One region of the Arthrobacter sp. Y3221048 genome, then DNA from elsewhere that is predicted to be linked to it. Evidence: predicted binding sites of a transcription regulator. Region 1 holds the regulator's gene; each other region holds the start of a gene.

Region 1 (4,028 bases):
CGCCATCGTCTCGACCGCGACGCTGGCGTTGCAATCGCAGATCGTCAAGCGTGATCTGCCGCGGCTCCTGGAGGCCGTCGCCGACGAGCTTCCCAGGCCGCTGGACGTCGCTTTACTCAAAGGCAGGAACAATTACCTCTGCCTGCACAAGCTGGCGGGCGGCTTTCCGGACGAAGATGCACCGGCGGCACTGTTCAGCCTGGGCGAGGACGCCGTTCCTCATCCTGCTCCGGCCGGCGCGGCGGCGGCTTCCGGCGCATCGGGCGCACTGGGCAAGGAGGTCGTGCGCCTGCGCGAGTGGGCACAGGAGACCGAAACCGGCGATCGGGACGAACTGGTGCCCGGTGTCAGCGACCGGGCGTGGCGCCAGGTCTCCGTCGGGTCGATGGAATGCCTGGGCGCCCAAAAATGTCCCCTGGCGGCCGAGTGCTTCAGCGAACTGGCACGGGGCCACGCGGCAGAGGCAGACATCGTGATCACAAATCACGCCATGCTGGCCATCAACGCCTTCGAAGGCGTGGCCGTGCTCCCGGACTACGATGTGGTGGTCATCGACGAGGCCCATGAGCTGCAGGACCGCGTCACCAGCGCCGTCGCGGGGCAACTCTCCGCTGCCATGGTCCGCACCGCCGCCTCCACGGCGCGCAAGCACACGGGGATCAGCGTGGAACCGCTGAACTCCGCGGCCGACGCCCTGGAGGACGTCCTGCAGTCGGTGCCGACCGGGCTGTTGGCGGCCGGCCTCCGCGAGGAGCATGAATTGGTGCTCACGCAACTGCGGGAAGCCGCCCGTACAGCGCTTTCCGATTCCAAGCCGGACGGTGCGGGGGCAGCGGACGGCGGGCGGCAGATGGCGCGGTCACGGCTCTCTGCCGTGCTGGAGCTGGCTGAACGGCTGCTGTCCGCGCCCGACTCCCGGGAGGTCATCTGGGCGACCCGTCCCAGTACTTATGGCGAGACCGGCGACTACGCCGCCAATGACGACCAGCCGGCAACGCTGAACATAGCGCCGCTCTCCGTGGCGTCCCGGCTGCGCGAAGGCCTGTTCGACGAACACACGGTGGTGCTCACCTCGGCAACATTGTCCGTTGGGGGGACCTTCGACGCCGTAGCCGGGTCACTCGGACTGCTGGGAGCAGGCGCGCCGGCCTATTCCAGCGTTGATGTGGGCAGCCCCTTCGATTACCCCCGGCAGGGCGTGCTGTACGTGGCGTCACATCTGCCCAAGCCGGGCCGGGGCACCAGCCCCGAGCAGCTTGATGAACTGGAGGAGCTCCTGCTGGCCTCGCGCGGCGGCGCCCTGGGCTTGTTTTCTTCGCGGCGTGCGGCAGAAGAAGCTGCAGCGGAGATGCGCGAGCGCACCGACCTGACCATCCTGTGCCAAGGAGAATCATCGATGTCGGCGCTGGTCCGCCAATTCGCCGAGGAACCGGACGCCTGTCTGTTTGGCACCATGACGCTCTGGCAGGGCGTCGACGTTCCCGGTGCAGCGTGCCGGCTCGTGGTCATCGACCGGATTCCGTTCCCCCGGCCGGACGACCCGCTCACGACCGCCCGAACCCGGTCCGTGGCGCAGGCCGGGGGAAACGGTTTCATGACCGTTTCGGCGACCCATGCGGCTGTGCGGCTGGCGCAGGGGGCAGGCAGGCTGATCCGCGCCTCCAATGACCGGGGAGTTGTGGCCGTGTTGGACTCACGGCTGGCGACAGCACGCTACGGGGGCTTCCTGCGCAGCGCCCTGCCGCCCTTCTGGAGCACCAAGGACGGCGCCATGGCACGTCAGATCCTGGAGAGGCTGGCTGCTGCCGCTGCCTGAACGGGCCGTGGCAGCAGCCACGCCGGAGCGGTCGTCCGCCCGCCAACCGGGAACGGGCAAAGTCCCCCGGTGACCGGCAGAGGGGGAACTGAGTAGCTTGCGGCGGGTCAGAGGGCCCGCATCACCGAGACAACCTTGCCCATGATGGTTGCGTGGTCTCCCAGAATCGGTTCGTACTGGGTGTTCTGCGGCAGCAGCCAGGTGTGTCCGTCGCGCTGCCGGAAGGTCTTGACCGTGGCTTCGTCGTCGAGCAGCGCCGCCACGATGTCGCCGTTCTCGGCCGTGTGCTGCTGGCGCACCACTACCCAGTCGCCGTCACAGATAGCCGCATCGATCATTGAATCGCCCGAAACCCTGAGCATGAACAACTCGCCGTGGCCCACGAGCTGACGAGGCAGGGGCATGACGTCCTCGACCGCCTGATCCGCCAGGATCGGCCCGCCTGCCGCGATCCGTCCCACCAGCGGCACCATCGCCGTGTCGGACGAAGTGGTGAGTTCAGATACTGCAACGCCGCTGGAGCTGCGCAGCTGCTGCGGTTCATCGACTCCGACGATTTCCACACCCCCGTGCTCGAGTGTCAGCGGAGTCAGGATTTCCATCGCACGGGGACGCTTAGGGTCGCGCCTGATGTAGCCCATCTTCTCGAGTTGGGCCAGCTGATGCGTGACGCTGGACAGGCTCGCCAAGCCGACGGTGTCACCAATCTCGCGCATCGACGGAGGGTATCCGTTGGACATGACGGATCGCTGGATCGTCTCCAGGATCTTCTTCTGCCGCGGCGTCAGGCTGCGTCCCACTTTGACGGGTCGGCCGCGTCGCCTGGCTCCGGCTTTGGTGGTGCTCTCTTCGGACATATCCGGCCCCGGTCTCCCGTAGTGGTCCACGCGCCGTTGCTGCGGTAGCGGAACCGCGCATGGATTGTTGTCTCGGCTGTTTTGTCGGTGGCGGCTGGTGCACTGCTCTTACCGCCGCTTGACGCTTCCAACGCTAGGCGAGGCGGTGATGAATTTCAAACATTTGTTCGACTGAGTCTCGACAATGTTCGATCACCAGTGCTAGAACTGTAGGAGATACGTTCGAAGATATATTCGAACGCGACAGCCAGACGATCGAAACCAGCCGAAATAGATCGAAAATAGGAAAGGTGACACCATGTCCGCCCAGCTCGCACCGCAGGCCGCCGGCGTCCGTACCAGCACCAACCTCCGGCTGACCCGCAGAGGCCGTTTGTTGCTGATTGGCCTGCCGCTGATGCTGGCCGCGGCCGCCGCCCTGACCTTGATCGGTTTCTTCACGGCGCCGGCAATGGCCGCCGCCGGGGGGCTGGGGCCGGGGCCGGCGTCAACTGTCACGGTTGGCAGCGGCCAGACGCTGTGGGACGTGGCGGTACGGTCCGCCCCCGACCGCAACCCTCACGATGTCATTCTCGAGATCGCGCAATTGAACGGCCTCCAGGGAGACATCGTCCATGCCGGCCAGCAGCTGCTGGTCCCGTCCGCGCGCTGAGGCAGCCGTAACATGAGCTGCTTCGGCCCGCCCGATTCCTGCCCCGGGCGGGCCGAAGCTTAAACTGGACCGGTGAGTGAGCAGTTAGAACGCCTGAACCGCCTGCCGTTGCGGGACAATCTTCGGGGCTTGGAGCCCTATGGTGCGCCCCAGTTGGAGGTTCCCGTCCTCCTGAATGTCAACGAAAACACCCACGGACTGCCCGACGCCGTCCGTCAGGCCATCGTCTCGGCCGTTAGCGACGCGGCCGCGGGCCTGAACCGGTATCCGGATCGCGAGTTCACGAAGCTGAGAACGGCACTGGCCCGCTACTTGGGGCACGGCGTCACCGCAGGGAACATCTGGGCTGCCAACGGATCGAATGAAGTCCTGCAGCAAATCCTCCAGGCCTTCGGCGGCCCCGGCCGTACCCTGCTGAGCTTCCCGCCCACCTATTCGATGTACCCGCTGCTGGCCAGCGGGACGGACACGGATTATGTGGCTGTTCCGCGGGGGGCAGACTTCACGTTGTCGCCGGACGCTGCCGCCGCTGCCGTGGCCGACTCCGCCGCAAACGTCGTCGTTCTTTGTTCGCCCAACAACCCGACGGGAACCGCCCTGGGCCTCGACGTCGTGGAGGCCGCGTATGAAGCAGGCGAGGCCTCCCAGGCCATCGTGATCGTGGACGAGGCCTACGCCGAGTTCGCCCACGCCGGAACGCCGA
Region 2 (4,028 bases), on a different contig from region 1:
GTCCAGCGGGACCCGTTCCAGGTTGATGGTCCCGTCCGCGGCAATGTAGTCGGGCCCGGTCCCGTCCTCGCCCACCGGGTGCCGGCCGGCTGCCGTCACGGCGTCCTTGTCCGGATGGATGCGGGCTATTTCCTTCAGCGCGTAGGCGATGGAACTCTGCATCCGCACGCCCAGCACGTCCAGCTTGAGCATGCCCATCGGGTCCATGTCGTGTTTGTCGAACTGGCTCATCGGCAGCCCCAGCCCGCTGGGCTGGGTAGGGGTGCGGTCCAACAGCGAGGTGTCGCCCAGGATCACCCCGCAGGGGTGCATGGAGATGTGCCGGGGCAGCCGGTCCAGCCGTTCGGTCAAATCCACCAGCAGGTCCAGCTGCTGGTTCTGCTCCACCTGCGCGGAAAACGCGCGCAGCTCCGGCTTCTCTGCCATCGCCTCACGGAACTGGCGCGCGGAGAACCGCCACAGCTGTTTGGCGATGCCCGAAATCTCCTCCTCCGGCAGCCCCAGCGCCAAGCCGGCGTCGCGGACCGCCCCGCGGGCACGGTAACCGTTCTGCATGCTCATCAGGGTTACCCGCTGGCTGCCGAAACGGTCGAAGATCCTTTGGTAGACGTTGTGCCGCTCTGCGCTTTCCACATCGATGTCGATGTCCGGCAAGGTGGAACGGTCCTGGGAGAGGAAGCGCTCGAAGATCAGCCCGTGGTCCAGGGGGTTCACGTGGCTGATGTAGAGCAGATAGTTCACCAGGCTTGAGGCGCCCGACCCCCGGGCCGCGGCGCGCACGCCCATCCCGGTGATCATGCGCGACACTTCGGCCACCGTCAGGAAGTAGGAGGCGAAGCCCAGCCGCGAGATGATGCCCAGCTCATGGGCCAGCCGGTCCCGCAGTTCCTTCTCGGCCCGTCCGGAGATTCCGCCGAACCGTTCGGCGATGCCGGTTTCGCAGCGCTGCACCAGCTCGGCCACGGGATCCCCGTCGATCCCGATGACAGAGGCTTCGGGGACCACCGGGCGCTTGAAGCCCATGTCTTGGTAAGGATCCATGCGGCACCGGTCGGCCACCGCTTCCGTCGTGGCCAGCAGGCGGATGACGTCCTTGCTTCCGCCGCCGGCTGCCTGCACGATTTCCCGCGCCAAGGCTTGCATCCGGTCGGGGGATTTCAACCAGCCCTGGGCGCTCGGCTGCAGATCCGGCAGCTTGGACAAGGCTGTCAGCGCCCTCGCCGAGTCCAGCACATCGGCGGTGGCGGCTCCGTCCTCTTCGCAGTAGCGCACGGCATTGGTCAGCACTGCCGGCAGATTCAGCTCCCCGGCCAGGTTAAGCATCCGCACCGCGTGGGCGGTACTGAGATTCTCCCCCGGGGCACTCAGGTGGGAGACGATTTCCACCACCAGCGACCCGCCCGGCAGACCGCTGCGCCAGCGTCCGGCCAACCGGCGGGCTTCGGCGTAGCTGCGGCGGCGCAGCGCCTGTCCGACGTCCGAAAAAGGGCCCAGCAGCACCGTCAGGGCCGGTTCGCGGTCCGGAACACCGGCATGCCGGGCGAGTTGATCCACCGTCACGCCGGGCGTCCGGCGGCTGGCCGAGCGCCCGCGGGCAGCTGTGCCGGCATGGGCTTCCGATACCAGGCGGCAGAGCGCATGGTAGCCGCTGCCCTGGTTTCCGCCATGGGCCAGCACCACAACGCGGCCGGTGTCCCGGCCGCCGCCGTCCTGGACGGCCAGGTCCACGCCGACTATCGGATCCATCCCCGTCGCCAGGCACGCCTTAAGGTGCTTGACCGTGCCGTAGAGGCCGTCCCGGTCGGTGCAGGCCAAGGCGTCGGCTCCGAAGGAAGCGGCCGCTGCGGCCAGTTCCTCCGGCCAGGAGACACCGTAGTGCGCACTGAACGCCGTGGATACATGCAGGTGGGTAAAGCTCATGGACATTCCAAACAACGGTTGGGGCACAGGATGGGTATCCGGCGGACTGCCGCGGGGAACCGGGTGCTGGATAAAAGCCGGCGGGAACCGGGGTGCCGTCAGGCGCTCAGCTCCCGGACGGCATCATGGACGCGGATCAGGCGCCAGCGCCCGGTATCCACCTGATGGGAGAGGTCCAGGGTGCGGATTTGTGACCGGCCATTCAGCCGCGCCTGCACCCGCCAGATCTCATGGTCCACCAGCCCTGCGCCCCTGCCCCGTTCCGCGCGCAGTTCCTCCGCCCACCATTTGCGGCGTTCGTACCAACGCACCGGTTCCGCGACGATCCGGTAGCTCCTGCCCTGCCAGCGCAGCCGGAGCGGCTGTCCGGCAGGGGAACACACAACGTCAACTGCTTCACTGAAAACACCCATGTCCCAGTCGCCTTTCATCTGGACAACGGGTCATAATCCCCGGCGAGCGCCCCTGCCAACACGCCCGCCGAAGAACTTGACCCTCTTATTCTATTCGAATATGTGTTCGAATCCAAGGTCAAGCGTAGGTACGGGCACTGACAAAATCGGGGCCGCAGGCCGACGGCGGTAAGCGCGCAGCGGTTCGGCGGCCGGGGGCCTGCCTAGCCGTCGTGCTCGGCGAGGTATTTCACGTCGCCGACCAGCTTGTCCCACATCAGCTTGGAGTGTTCCGCCGCTTCGGCGGTGTCGTTGTTGTCCTGCGACAGCGTGAACTCTGTCCCGCCCGGGACTTCCTCCAGCGTCCAGACGAGACGGTGGTAGTTCTCGGGTAAGTCCTCCCGGCCGGACAGCGGACTAAAGTGCGTGACGACCAGCCGCCGTCCGGGTTCGAACTCCAGCACCTGGCCCTTGTCCTCGTACGCCTCGCCCTCCCACTCACCCCGCCATCGAATGGGCCCGCCGACGCTCCAATCGGTCTGCACGTCGGTGCCGAACATAAACCCCCTGATGGCTTCGGGGTCCGTGATCACCGACCAGACACGGTCCGGCGGCGCCGCGATGGTTGCCGTCGAGCTGGCCACGTACTTTCCAGGCATTGGATCCTCCCCTGAGCCCCGCTTCGGCGGCGCGGGTCCGGCTACTCCGTCCCAGCTTCCAGCAGCCGGGGCCGGCGCACAATGACCGCGGGGATGCGAACGATGGGGCGCACCTCGTTTCCCGGCCGCCGGCCGGCTCTCATGCCGCCTCGTCGATGAGGTCGGGCCCGTTGTTGCGCACGTTGTTGACCTTCGAACTAACCCGCCGCGGGACAAGATGCGGTTCGGGCATGGCCTCCAGCAGCTGCTGCACGTCGGCTTCGGATGTCGTTTCCGGATCCAGCCAGTCCGCATAGAGGCCGGGCGGAACGATCAGCGGTGTCCGGTCATGGATATGCCCGAGCGCATCGGCCGCCTGGGTGGTGATGATGGTGCAGGTCCGCAGCCACTTCTCCGGGTGGTCTTCGGGCAGGGCAGGGTCCGGCCAGTTCTCGAACAAAGCGGCGAAAGCCAGCGTCTCTTCGTGTTCGCCGTGAAGGTAGGTCGGAATCTTGCCCTCGTCGGTCTTTTGCCATTCAAAATACCCGTCGGCAACGAGCAACCCGCGTTTCCTGGCCGCCGCCTTGCGGAACGAGGGTTTCTCCGTCACGGTCTCCATGCGTGCATTGATCAGGCGCGCGCCGGACCGGGGGTCCTTGGCCCACGGGGGCACGAGACCCCACCTGGCCAGGATGAGTTTTCTCGATATTCCCTCACCGCCGGGTCCCTTGCGGTCGATGATCAGGGGGACGTCGTCGGTCGGTGCCACGTTGTAGGAGGGCTGGATCTCTTCAACGTAGGACTCGTCGACGTCGAACGAGGCCACCAGGTCGCCGGTGCTCCGGGCCATGACGTATCTGCCGCACATGCCTCCATTATGGTCCAGTTCCGCGGCGGAACCCCGGCGCGGGCCCGAAAAGCCGCGGCCGCCCGAGTCGGGATCTCCCGCCCGGCCGCCGCCACCGCCGGCGCCGGGAATGACCGGGCCGGGCGGGACGTTGATATGATCACAAGCTTTCACCGAAAAGGAGCCATCTTGGACTACACACCCGCTGACGGAACCGTCACCATGTTCTCC
Region 3 (4,028 bases), on a different contig from region 1:
CATGATGGTCCTTTCCATTGGGGTTGAATGGTCGGTAGTCGGTGAGGTCTGGGCTGTAGAGGGTGCTTGGCCGCTGACGACGGCGGGTTGTCGCCTTCCGCAGCGGGCGCGGCCTACAGGGGCGAGGGCGGCAAGCCGTCCGCGGCCAGGTAGGCGTTGAGCGTGTTGGTCCGGTGTGCCCGGGCCGCCTTCTCCACCTCGCCGGTGCTGGCACCGGCGTCGATCAAATCCAGCAGTTGCTCGTGTTCCTCGACCGAGGAGCGGGCGCGGCCGGGGATGTGGCTGAAGCTGGAGGCCCGCATCGCGTTGAGCCGGTTCCAGCCCCGGTGTACCAGGTCCAGGATGTGCGGGTTCGGGCAGCGTTCGTACAACCCGGCGTGGAACCGGTCGTTGAGCTGGGTGAAGCGGCGCGGATCGAAGTCCTCCAGGCACCGGCGCAGCTCGGCGTTGACCGCGCGCGCCTCGGCCAGGTCCACGGCGGAGAGCAGCGGCGCGGCCAAGGCCGTTGCCGCGCCCTCGATCACGGCCAGCGTCTGCATGGTGTGCAGGTACAACTCGGCGTCAACGGCTGCCACCGTCGCGCCGATATTGCGCTCGAACGTCACCAGGCCCTCGGCCTCCAGCCGGCGGATCGCCTCGCGCACCGGGACGGTACTGCAGCCAAGCTCCGCGGCGATGGTCCCGAGGACCAGCCGGTAGCCGGGCACCAGCTCGCCCTTGGCGATCCGCTCGTGCAGCAGCTCGTAGGCCTGTTCCGACTTGCTGGGGGCCAGGGTGGTCACTTCGGTTGCTCCGCGACCCAGGCCTCGTAGCGTGCGCGCCATTCGGCGTTCATCGGGAACAGGCCCTCGATCTTGTGGCCCTCCTTGACCATCTCGAAGACGAAGCTGTCCTGGCGTTCCTGTTCGACGACCTCGCCCGCGATCTCGGCGGCGAGGGCCGGCGGTATCACCAGGATGCCGTTGTCGTCGGCGACGATGATGTCCCCGGGCTGGATGGTGGTGCCGCCGCAGGCAACCGTCACGTCGGTGTCCCAGGGCACGTGCTTGCGTCCCAGCACCGCCGGGTGGGCGCCGTTGTAGAACGTCGGGATGTCCAGCGCCGCCACCTCGGAAAGGTCGCGGACCCCGCCGTCGGTAATGATGGCTTCCGCACCGCGCACCTGGGAGCGCAGGGCGAGGATGTCCCCGAGGGTGCCGGAGCCCTTCTCGCCGCGGGCCTCCATGACCAGGATCTCGCCCGGGCCGAGGGCGTCGATGATGCGCTTCTGCGCGTTGTAGCCGCCGCCGTGGGACTTGAACAGGTCCTCGCGGTTGGGCACATACCGCAGCGTGCGGGCGGTGCCGATGACCTTCTGCCCGGGCTTGGTGGCCAGCAGGCCGTCGACGCTGACGTTGTTCAGCCCCCGCTTCCGCAACGCGCCGGAGATGGTGGCCGTGGCGACCGACAGCAGCTTGGCCTTGACGTCCTCGGTCAGCGCGGACTTGCCGGTAATTGCCGGGGCCAGGCCGGCCGCTTCCTCGCTGCCGAAGGCATCGATCCGGTCGGCGTCGGTGATCTTGGGAGTGTTGCCGAAGGACGCGAATTCCGCCTCGCCCTGGGTGACCGTGGTCGACAGGCGGCCGGTGCTCAGCCCGGCGGCTTCGTCGGAAACCTCGACCTCGACGACGTCGCCCGGCACGATCACGGAGGAGCCGGCCGGGGTTCCGGTGAGGATAATGTCTCCCGGGTGCAGTGTCATCAGCTGCGACAGGTCGGCGACAATGCGGGCGAAGGAGAAGATCAGGCCGGCGGTCGTGTCGTCCTGGACGACCTCGCCGTTGACCCAGGTGCGGATCCGGAGGGCGTCCGGGTTGACCGACGCGGCGGGCAGCAGGGCCGGGCCGATCGGCGTAAAGCCGTCGCCGGACTTGGAGCGGACGTTGGAGCCCTTGTCCGCGTACTTGATGTCGTAGACGCCCAGGTCGTTGCTGGCGGTCACATGGCCAACATGGTCCCAGGCCTCCTCTACGGTGACGCGGCGGGCAGGCTTGCCGATGAGGAGGGCGATTTCGCCCTCGAAGGCCAGCAGTTCGGTGCCCGCGGGGCGCTCCACAGTGCCGCCCGAGAGGGCCAGCGAGGAGGAAGCCTTCATGAAGTAGGAGGGGTTCGCCGGAACCCGTCCACGCTGTGCCGCCCGGGAGTTGTAGGACAGATGTACGGCCAGCACCTTGCCGGCGTCCTCCAGGATCTGGGAATCAACCGCCTGCAGCGTGCCCGCGGACTGGGTGACGTTGGCTTCGGACAAAGCATCCTCCTGTGAAGTACGAAATCGTATATGATCCATCATGGCCTGTGGCGGGGGCCACGTCAAGGCGGCTGAGAGGTTTTTCGACCGACTGGTGGGTGGGGATGGTGGGGGCTACGGTCGGCCTGGTGGGTGGGATGGTGGGGGCTACGGCCGGCCCGGTTGGTCGGCTACCGCGGGCCTTGGGACCCGCCGAAAGTGGCTACTGCGCAGGAAAGCGGCCTGACCCTTGGGCGATACAGCGTCGAAACCAGTCACCAGAACCGGCCGACCGGACAAGCGGAATCCGCATGGCAAGGTACGCCGATTACGCGACGGCCGCTCGAGCGTATTTCAAGGGGTCATCCACTACTCCTACACAATTACCCGTTCCGATGGCTATCGAATGTGTGTACGAATAAAATTGTGGTATGGCTCTTGCACCGTTGGACCGCACCGGGGAGATGGGAACATCCCTGGCCCAGGCGTTTGTCCTGCTGCAGGATGTCGCTGACTGCTTTCCCGCCGACTCGGCGTCCCTGTCCACCCGGGATCTGGTTAGTACCGTAGCGGCGGTGGAGGACGTTTCGAAGCTCGTGGAGTTCCTGCAGGCCGTCGGCGCCCAGGCCGTGGAACGGGCGGACATCGCCGCCAACGGGGAACACCCGGCGGCGCCCGGACCCGGAGCCGGCACAGGCGCCGAGGCCGGAGCCTGTGCCGGGGCGGGGGAGTCTGCCCCCGCCGGAGCTGCGGGGGCAGGGGCGGGTGCCGGTGCCGTCGCGTCCAGCCCGGCGGGGGCGGGGGAGTGGGCGGATCCGGCGGCGGCGATCAGCACAGGCGGCGTGGAGGCCGTCGAAGCGGACCTGTCCGGGTCCAAGCAGGCGCAGCGCCGCCGCAAGACGGAGTTTGCCAACACCGCGGAGTATCTGCGCTCAAGGCTGGGGATCGGTATCGTCGAGGCGCGGCGCAGGCTGCGGGTCGGCAAGGCGATCACCGCGCCGGTGCGGTTTGACGGGGAACCCGGGGTCCCCGCGCTGCCGGTCTTGGCGGAGGCCATGGCCGGCGGGGAGGTCAGCGGCCAAGCCGCGGCCGTGGTGGTGGATTCGCTGGACCGGGCCCGGCACGCCGGCACCCCGGAGGCATTGCAGGCGATGGAAGCGTCGCTGGTCCGGCAGGCCGTAGAGGCCGATGCCGACACCCTGGTGATGGTCGCCAGGACGTGGGAAACTGCGGTCGACCAGGACGGTGCCGAGCCGACGGAGGAGGAACTGCGGGCCCGGCAGGGCATGTTCTACCGGGGCCGGCGGCGGGGGCTGCACCAGTTCGTCATTAACACCACCGATGCCCAGTACGAAGCCCTCGCCACCGTGATGAACAGCGCCGCGAACCCGCGGATCCGCCCCGACGCCATCGAAACCGCCGCCAACGGCGGAAGTGGAGGTGGCACGGCAGGATCCGCCGGCCCCGGCACTGGCAGCGCGGGAAACACCGACGCACGCAGCACAGCGGCAGTCACGGATCATGCTGGTGCGGCCGGGACCGGCGTGGCAAACGCCGCAGCCGCCACATGCGCTGCCGACCCGGAAATGATTCCGGCTGTAGGGGCTGGGTCGGCAGGGGCTGATGGCCGTGGGGCAGTGGATCCGGCCGTGGTGGAGGCGATGGACGATGCCACCCGGGCGCAGAAGCTGCTGGCCGGCCTGGTCGGGGCCTGCCGGATCGCGTTGAACACCGGCAGGCTTCCGGACTCGGGCGGGCACCG
Region 4 (4,028 bases), on a different contig from region 1:
ACAGGCCGATCGTCATCACGTCGATGCCGCCCGACTGCTGCTGGGGAGTGGTGCCGGTGAAGAGATTTACGAACACAGGAAAGTTCCGTCCTAGAAGTCTGGAGCGGACCGGTAGGAAAATCCGGACCGTGTACGCAGCCTGCCGCGTCCCGCGAGGAACGGCGCACTCCGCACGTTCCTACCATTCTACGCGGTGACGGCCCTTACACGGTCAAGCTTCAGTTTTCGGCGAAACCCGTGTCCGGCTCCAGCAGTTCCGAGAGCAGGTCTTCGGTCTGTCCTGCGGCCAGATGATCCGGCACCGCCAGCCCCAGGTGTTGCCAGGCGGCGGCGGTGGCGATCCGTCCGCGCGGCGTCCTGCCCAGCAGCCCTTCGCGGACCAGGTAGGGCTCGGCCACCGTCTCCACCGTCTCGGTTTCCTCGCCGACGGCGATGGCCAGGGTGGACAGGCCGACGGGCCCGCCGCCGAACTTGGTAATCAGGGCGGTCAGCACCGCCCGGTCCAGGCGGTCCAGTCCCCGTTCGTCGACTTCGTACATATCCAGCGCAGCCGCCGCCGCACGCGCATCAATCTCCTCGATCTTGTGCACGAGAGCCCAGTCCCGCACGCGGCGCAGCAAACGATTGGCGATGCGGGGAGTGCCGCGGGAGCGTCCGGCGATCTCGGCGAAGCCCGCCGAACTCACCTTGAGGTCCAGCAGCATGGCCGAGCGGCGGAGCACCAGTTCAAGCTCCGCGACGGCGTAGAACTCCAGGTGCCCGGTGAAGCCGAAACGGTCACGCAGCGGACCCGGCAGCAGCCCGGCCCGGGTCGTGGCCCCGACGAGGGTGAACGGCGGCAGGTCAAGCGGGATGGCGGTGGCGCCGGCGCCCTTGCCCACCACGATGTCCACCCGGAAGTCCTCCATCGCCATGTAGAGCATTTCCTCCGCCGGCCGCGACATCCGGTGGATCTCATCCAGGAAAAAGATCTCCCCTTCGGTCAGCGACGACAGGATCGCTGCCAGGTCGCCCGCGTGCTGAATCGCCGGTCCGGAGCTGATCCGCAGCGGCGCGTTCATTTCCGCGGCGATGATCATGGCCAGCGTGGTCTTGCCCAGCCCGGGCGGGCCGGACAGCAGGACGTGGTCGGCCGTGCGTTCGCGGATCCGGGAAGCTTCCAGCACCAGCGACAGCTGTTGGCGGACCCTGGCCTGGCCCACGAAATCGTCCAGGTTCTTGGGCCGCAGCGCCGATTCGATCGCCCTTTCTTCGGTTTCCGACGTGTTGGCGACCAGCCGGTTGTTCTCGGAATCCTCTGCCACGCTAGTTCACTCCCGCGGTCCGCCGGGCCGAGCCAGTCCGGGCACCGTCCTGGCCCAGCCTGCGCAGGGTCAGCCGCAGCAAGTCGCCCACATTGCCCGCCGCTGCCGCCTCCGGATTTTCCTCCGCGGTGGTGTCCACGGCCGCGGCGGCGTCCTTCTCCGACCAGCCCAGGCCCGCCAGGGCCTCCTGCACCTGTCCCTTCCAGCCGCCCGCCTGTTGGGGGGCCTGCTCGCCGGTGGGGATCAGCTTCCCGGCCAGCTCCAGCACGATCCGGCCGGCGAGCTTCGGCCCGATACCCGGAACCTTGGTGAATGCCTTGCTGTCCCCCTCCGCGGCGGCAACCCTCAGGGCCTCGGGCGAGTGCACCGACAGCGCCGCCAGGCCGAGCCTCGGACCGACCCCGCTGACCGAGATGAGGGTTTCGAAGACTTCCCGTTGCGCCGCGTCCTCGAAGCCGAACAGCGTCATGGAGTCTTCGCGGACAATCATGGTGGTGGCCAGTTCGGCCTCCCGCCCCACGAACAGCGTGCCCAGGGTCTGCGGCGTCGCCTGGACGAGCATGCCGAATCCGTTGACCTCGATCACGGCCGATTGCAATCCCACGTGGGCGACGACGCCGCGCAACGAGCTAATCATGAACTCAACTCCCAATTCCGGCACTGCGGCCCGGAGTCCACCCGCAGCAGCACGGCGGGCGGATTGTCCGAACATATCTACGAATAGCTTACGGGGCAGCGCAGACATTACCGGCGACCGCCACACCGTGGCACCGTTTGCCTTCAGCCGCCGGCGGCGGGTCAGCGGCGCGTCCGCTTGGCCTTTGCTTCGGCCTCCGCCCAGAGCCTCTGGGCCGTCGTCATCCCGCCGCCGGCAGCCGGTTTCGCTGCTCCGCCGCGCCAGGCATGGGTGATTGCCAACGCCAAGGCGTCAGCGGCGTCGGCCGGGCGCGGCGGGGTGTCCAGCCGCAGGATCCGGGTCACCATCTTGGTCACCGCGGCTTTGTCCGCCTGCCCGTTGCCGGTGACCGCCGCTTTCACTTCGGTAGGGGTGTGCAGCGCGACGGCGATCCCCCGCCGTGCTGCCGCCGCGATGACCACGCCGGACGCCTGGGCCGTGCCCATCACCGTGCTGACATTGGTCTGGCTGAAAACGCGTTCGACGGCGAGCACGTCGGGCGTGTGCGCGTCGAGCCATTCGTCGATGGCGTCGGCGATCTTGAGCAGGCGCAGCTCCAGCGGCATGTCCGGGGTGGTCCCGACCACCCCGACGTCCACCAGCGAGGAGCGGCGGTTTGGTTCAATATCGACCACACCCAGGCCGCAGCGGGTCAGGCCCGGGTCCACTCCCAGCACGCGCATGGCTGGTGCCGACGGCCGGACCGGTGTCAGTCGTTCTCGATTTCGGCGAGGACATCCGCGCTGATGTCGGCGTTGGAGTAGACGTTCTGGACGTCGTCCAGGTCCTCGAGCGCATCCACCAGTTTCATAAACTTCCGGGCTGCGTCCGCGTCGAGTTCCACGGCCATCGAGGAGACGAACTCGATCTCATCGGTTTCGTACTCGATGCCGGCCTCTTCCAGCGCGGCGACGACGGCGCGAAGGTCCGCGGGATCGGTGTGGACCTCGAAGTTGTCGCCCTGCTCCTTGACTTCCTCAGCGCCGGCTTCCAGCACCGCCATCAGGAGGTCGTCTTCCGTGAGCCCGTTGGCGGGCAGGGACACCACGCCCTTGCGGGAGAACATGTAGGACACCGACCCCGGGTCGGCCACGGTGCCGCCGTTGCGGGTGATCGCCAAACGAACCTCGGAGGCGGCCCGGTTCTTGTTGTCGGTGAGGCACTCGATCAGCACGGCGGAGCCCTGCGGGCCACGGGCCTCGTAGATGATTTCGCTGTAGTCCACCGTTTCGCCGGTCAGGCCGGCGCCGCGCTTGACCGCGCGGTCAATGTTGTCGTTGGGGACCGACGTCTTCTTGGCCTTTTGGACGGCCAGCTCCAGCGCGGGGTTGCCGGACATGTCCGCTCCCCCGTTGCGGGCCGCCACTTCGATGTTCTTGATCAGCTTCGCGAACGACTTGGCACGCCTGGCGTCGATCACGGCCTTCTTGTGCTTGGTGGTTGCCCACTTGGAGTGTCCGGCCATGCTTACGCCTCTCCTCTGACGATGCGGATGAAAAGTTCGTGGATGCGGCGCTCCCCCGTAATCTCCGGGTGGAAGGATGTCGCCAGCAAATGCCGCGAACGCACTGCCACTATTCTAGCTGTCCCGTGCAAAGTATCGGTGTGGGAGGCCGCCTCCGGCTCGACGATGGCAAGGACCTCCACGTCCTTGCCCACGCGTTCCACCCAGGGCGCCCGGATGAACACGGCGTGCACCGGCGCCGGGTCCTGGCCGGGAGACGCCGCACTGAACTCCAGGCCCTGGAAGTCCAGGTTTGACTCGAACGATTCGCGCTGCCGGCCGAAGGCGTTCCGCCGCACCGTAATGTCCAGGCCGCCCAGCGTCTGCTGGGGCTCGCCCTTCAGGTCCGTGGCCGGATCCGCAATCTCACGGGCCAGCATGATCATGCCCGCGCAGGAACCGTAGACCGGCATGCCCGCCTCGATCCGCCTCTTGAGCGGCTCGGCCAGCTCGAAAATGCGGGTGAGCTTGTCGATCGTGGTGGATTCACCGCCGGGGATGACCAGGCCGTCCACGGCATCCAATTCCCGCGGCCGGCGCACCG

What was found. Region 1 encodes LexA, which represses DNA repair genes until DNA is damaged. Its sites were predicted from a motif close to TCGAACANNTGTTCGA; they were not measured.
Region 2: a site for LexA is predicted at 2,428-2,443, ahead of AC5RVS_RS16050 (DUF6504 family protein). Genes of this name have one in related genera too.
Region 3: a site for LexA is predicted at 2,669-2,684, ahead of AC5RVS_RS13975 (HNH endonuclease signature motif containing protein). Genes of this name have one in related genera too.
Region 4: a site for LexA is predicted at 2,009-2,024, ahead of ruvA (Holliday junction branch migration protein RuvA). Genes of this name have one in related genera too.

What each region holds. Positions count from the first base shown of each region.
Region 1 covers NZ_JBNHHX010000003.1:30,860-34,887, reverse strand. The annotation lists gene AC5RVS_RS09090 (ATP-dependent DNA helicase) at 1-1,816, shown strand, start outside; gene lexA (transcriptional repressor LexA) at 1,924-2,673, opposite strand; gene AC5RVS_RS09080 (LysM peptidoglycan-binding domain-containing protein) at 2,972-3,325, shown strand; gene AC5RVS_RS09075 (histidinol-phosphate transaminase) at 3,398-4,028, shown strand, end outside.
Region 2 covers NZ_JBNHHX010000006.1:30,972-34,999, reverse strand. The annotation lists gene AC5RVS_RS16055 (DNA polymerase III subunit alpha) at 1-1,920, opposite strand, end outside; gene AC5RVS_RS16050 (DUF6504 family protein) at 2,019-2,333, opposite strand; gene AC5RVS_RS16045 (SRPBCC family protein) at 2,537-2,971, opposite strand; gene AC5RVS_RS16040 (SOS response-associated peptidase) at 3,111-3,818, opposite strand; gene AC5RVS_RS16035 (mycoredoxin) at 3,987-4,028, shown strand, end outside.
Region 3 covers NZ_JBNHHX010000004.1:319,677-323,704, reverse strand. The annotation lists gene hpaE (5-carboxymethyl-2-hydroxymuconate semialdehyde dehydrogenase) at 1-3, opposite strand, end outside; gene AC5RVS_RS13985 (GntR family transcriptional regulator) at 114-824, opposite strand; gene AC5RVS_RS13980 (fumarylacetoacetate hydrolase family protein) at 779-2,251, opposite strand; gene AC5RVS_RS13975 (HNH endonuclease signature motif containing protein) at 2,698-4,028, shown strand, end outside.
Region 4 covers NZ_JBNHHX010000006.1:48,425-52,452, reverse strand. The annotation lists gene AC5RVS_RS16130 (preprotein translocase subunit YajC) at 1-76, opposite strand, end outside; gene ruvB (Holliday junction branch migration DNA helicase RuvB) at 219-1,304, opposite strand; gene ruvA (Holliday junction branch migration protein RuvA) at 1,306-1,941, opposite strand; gene ruvC (crossover junction endodeoxyribonuclease RuvC) at 2,103-2,663, opposite strand; gene AC5RVS_RS16110 (YebC/PmpR family DNA-binding transcriptional regulator) at 2,690-3,445, opposite strand; gene pdxT (pyridoxal 5'-phosphate synthase glutaminase subunit PdxT) at 3,448-4,028, opposite strand, start outside.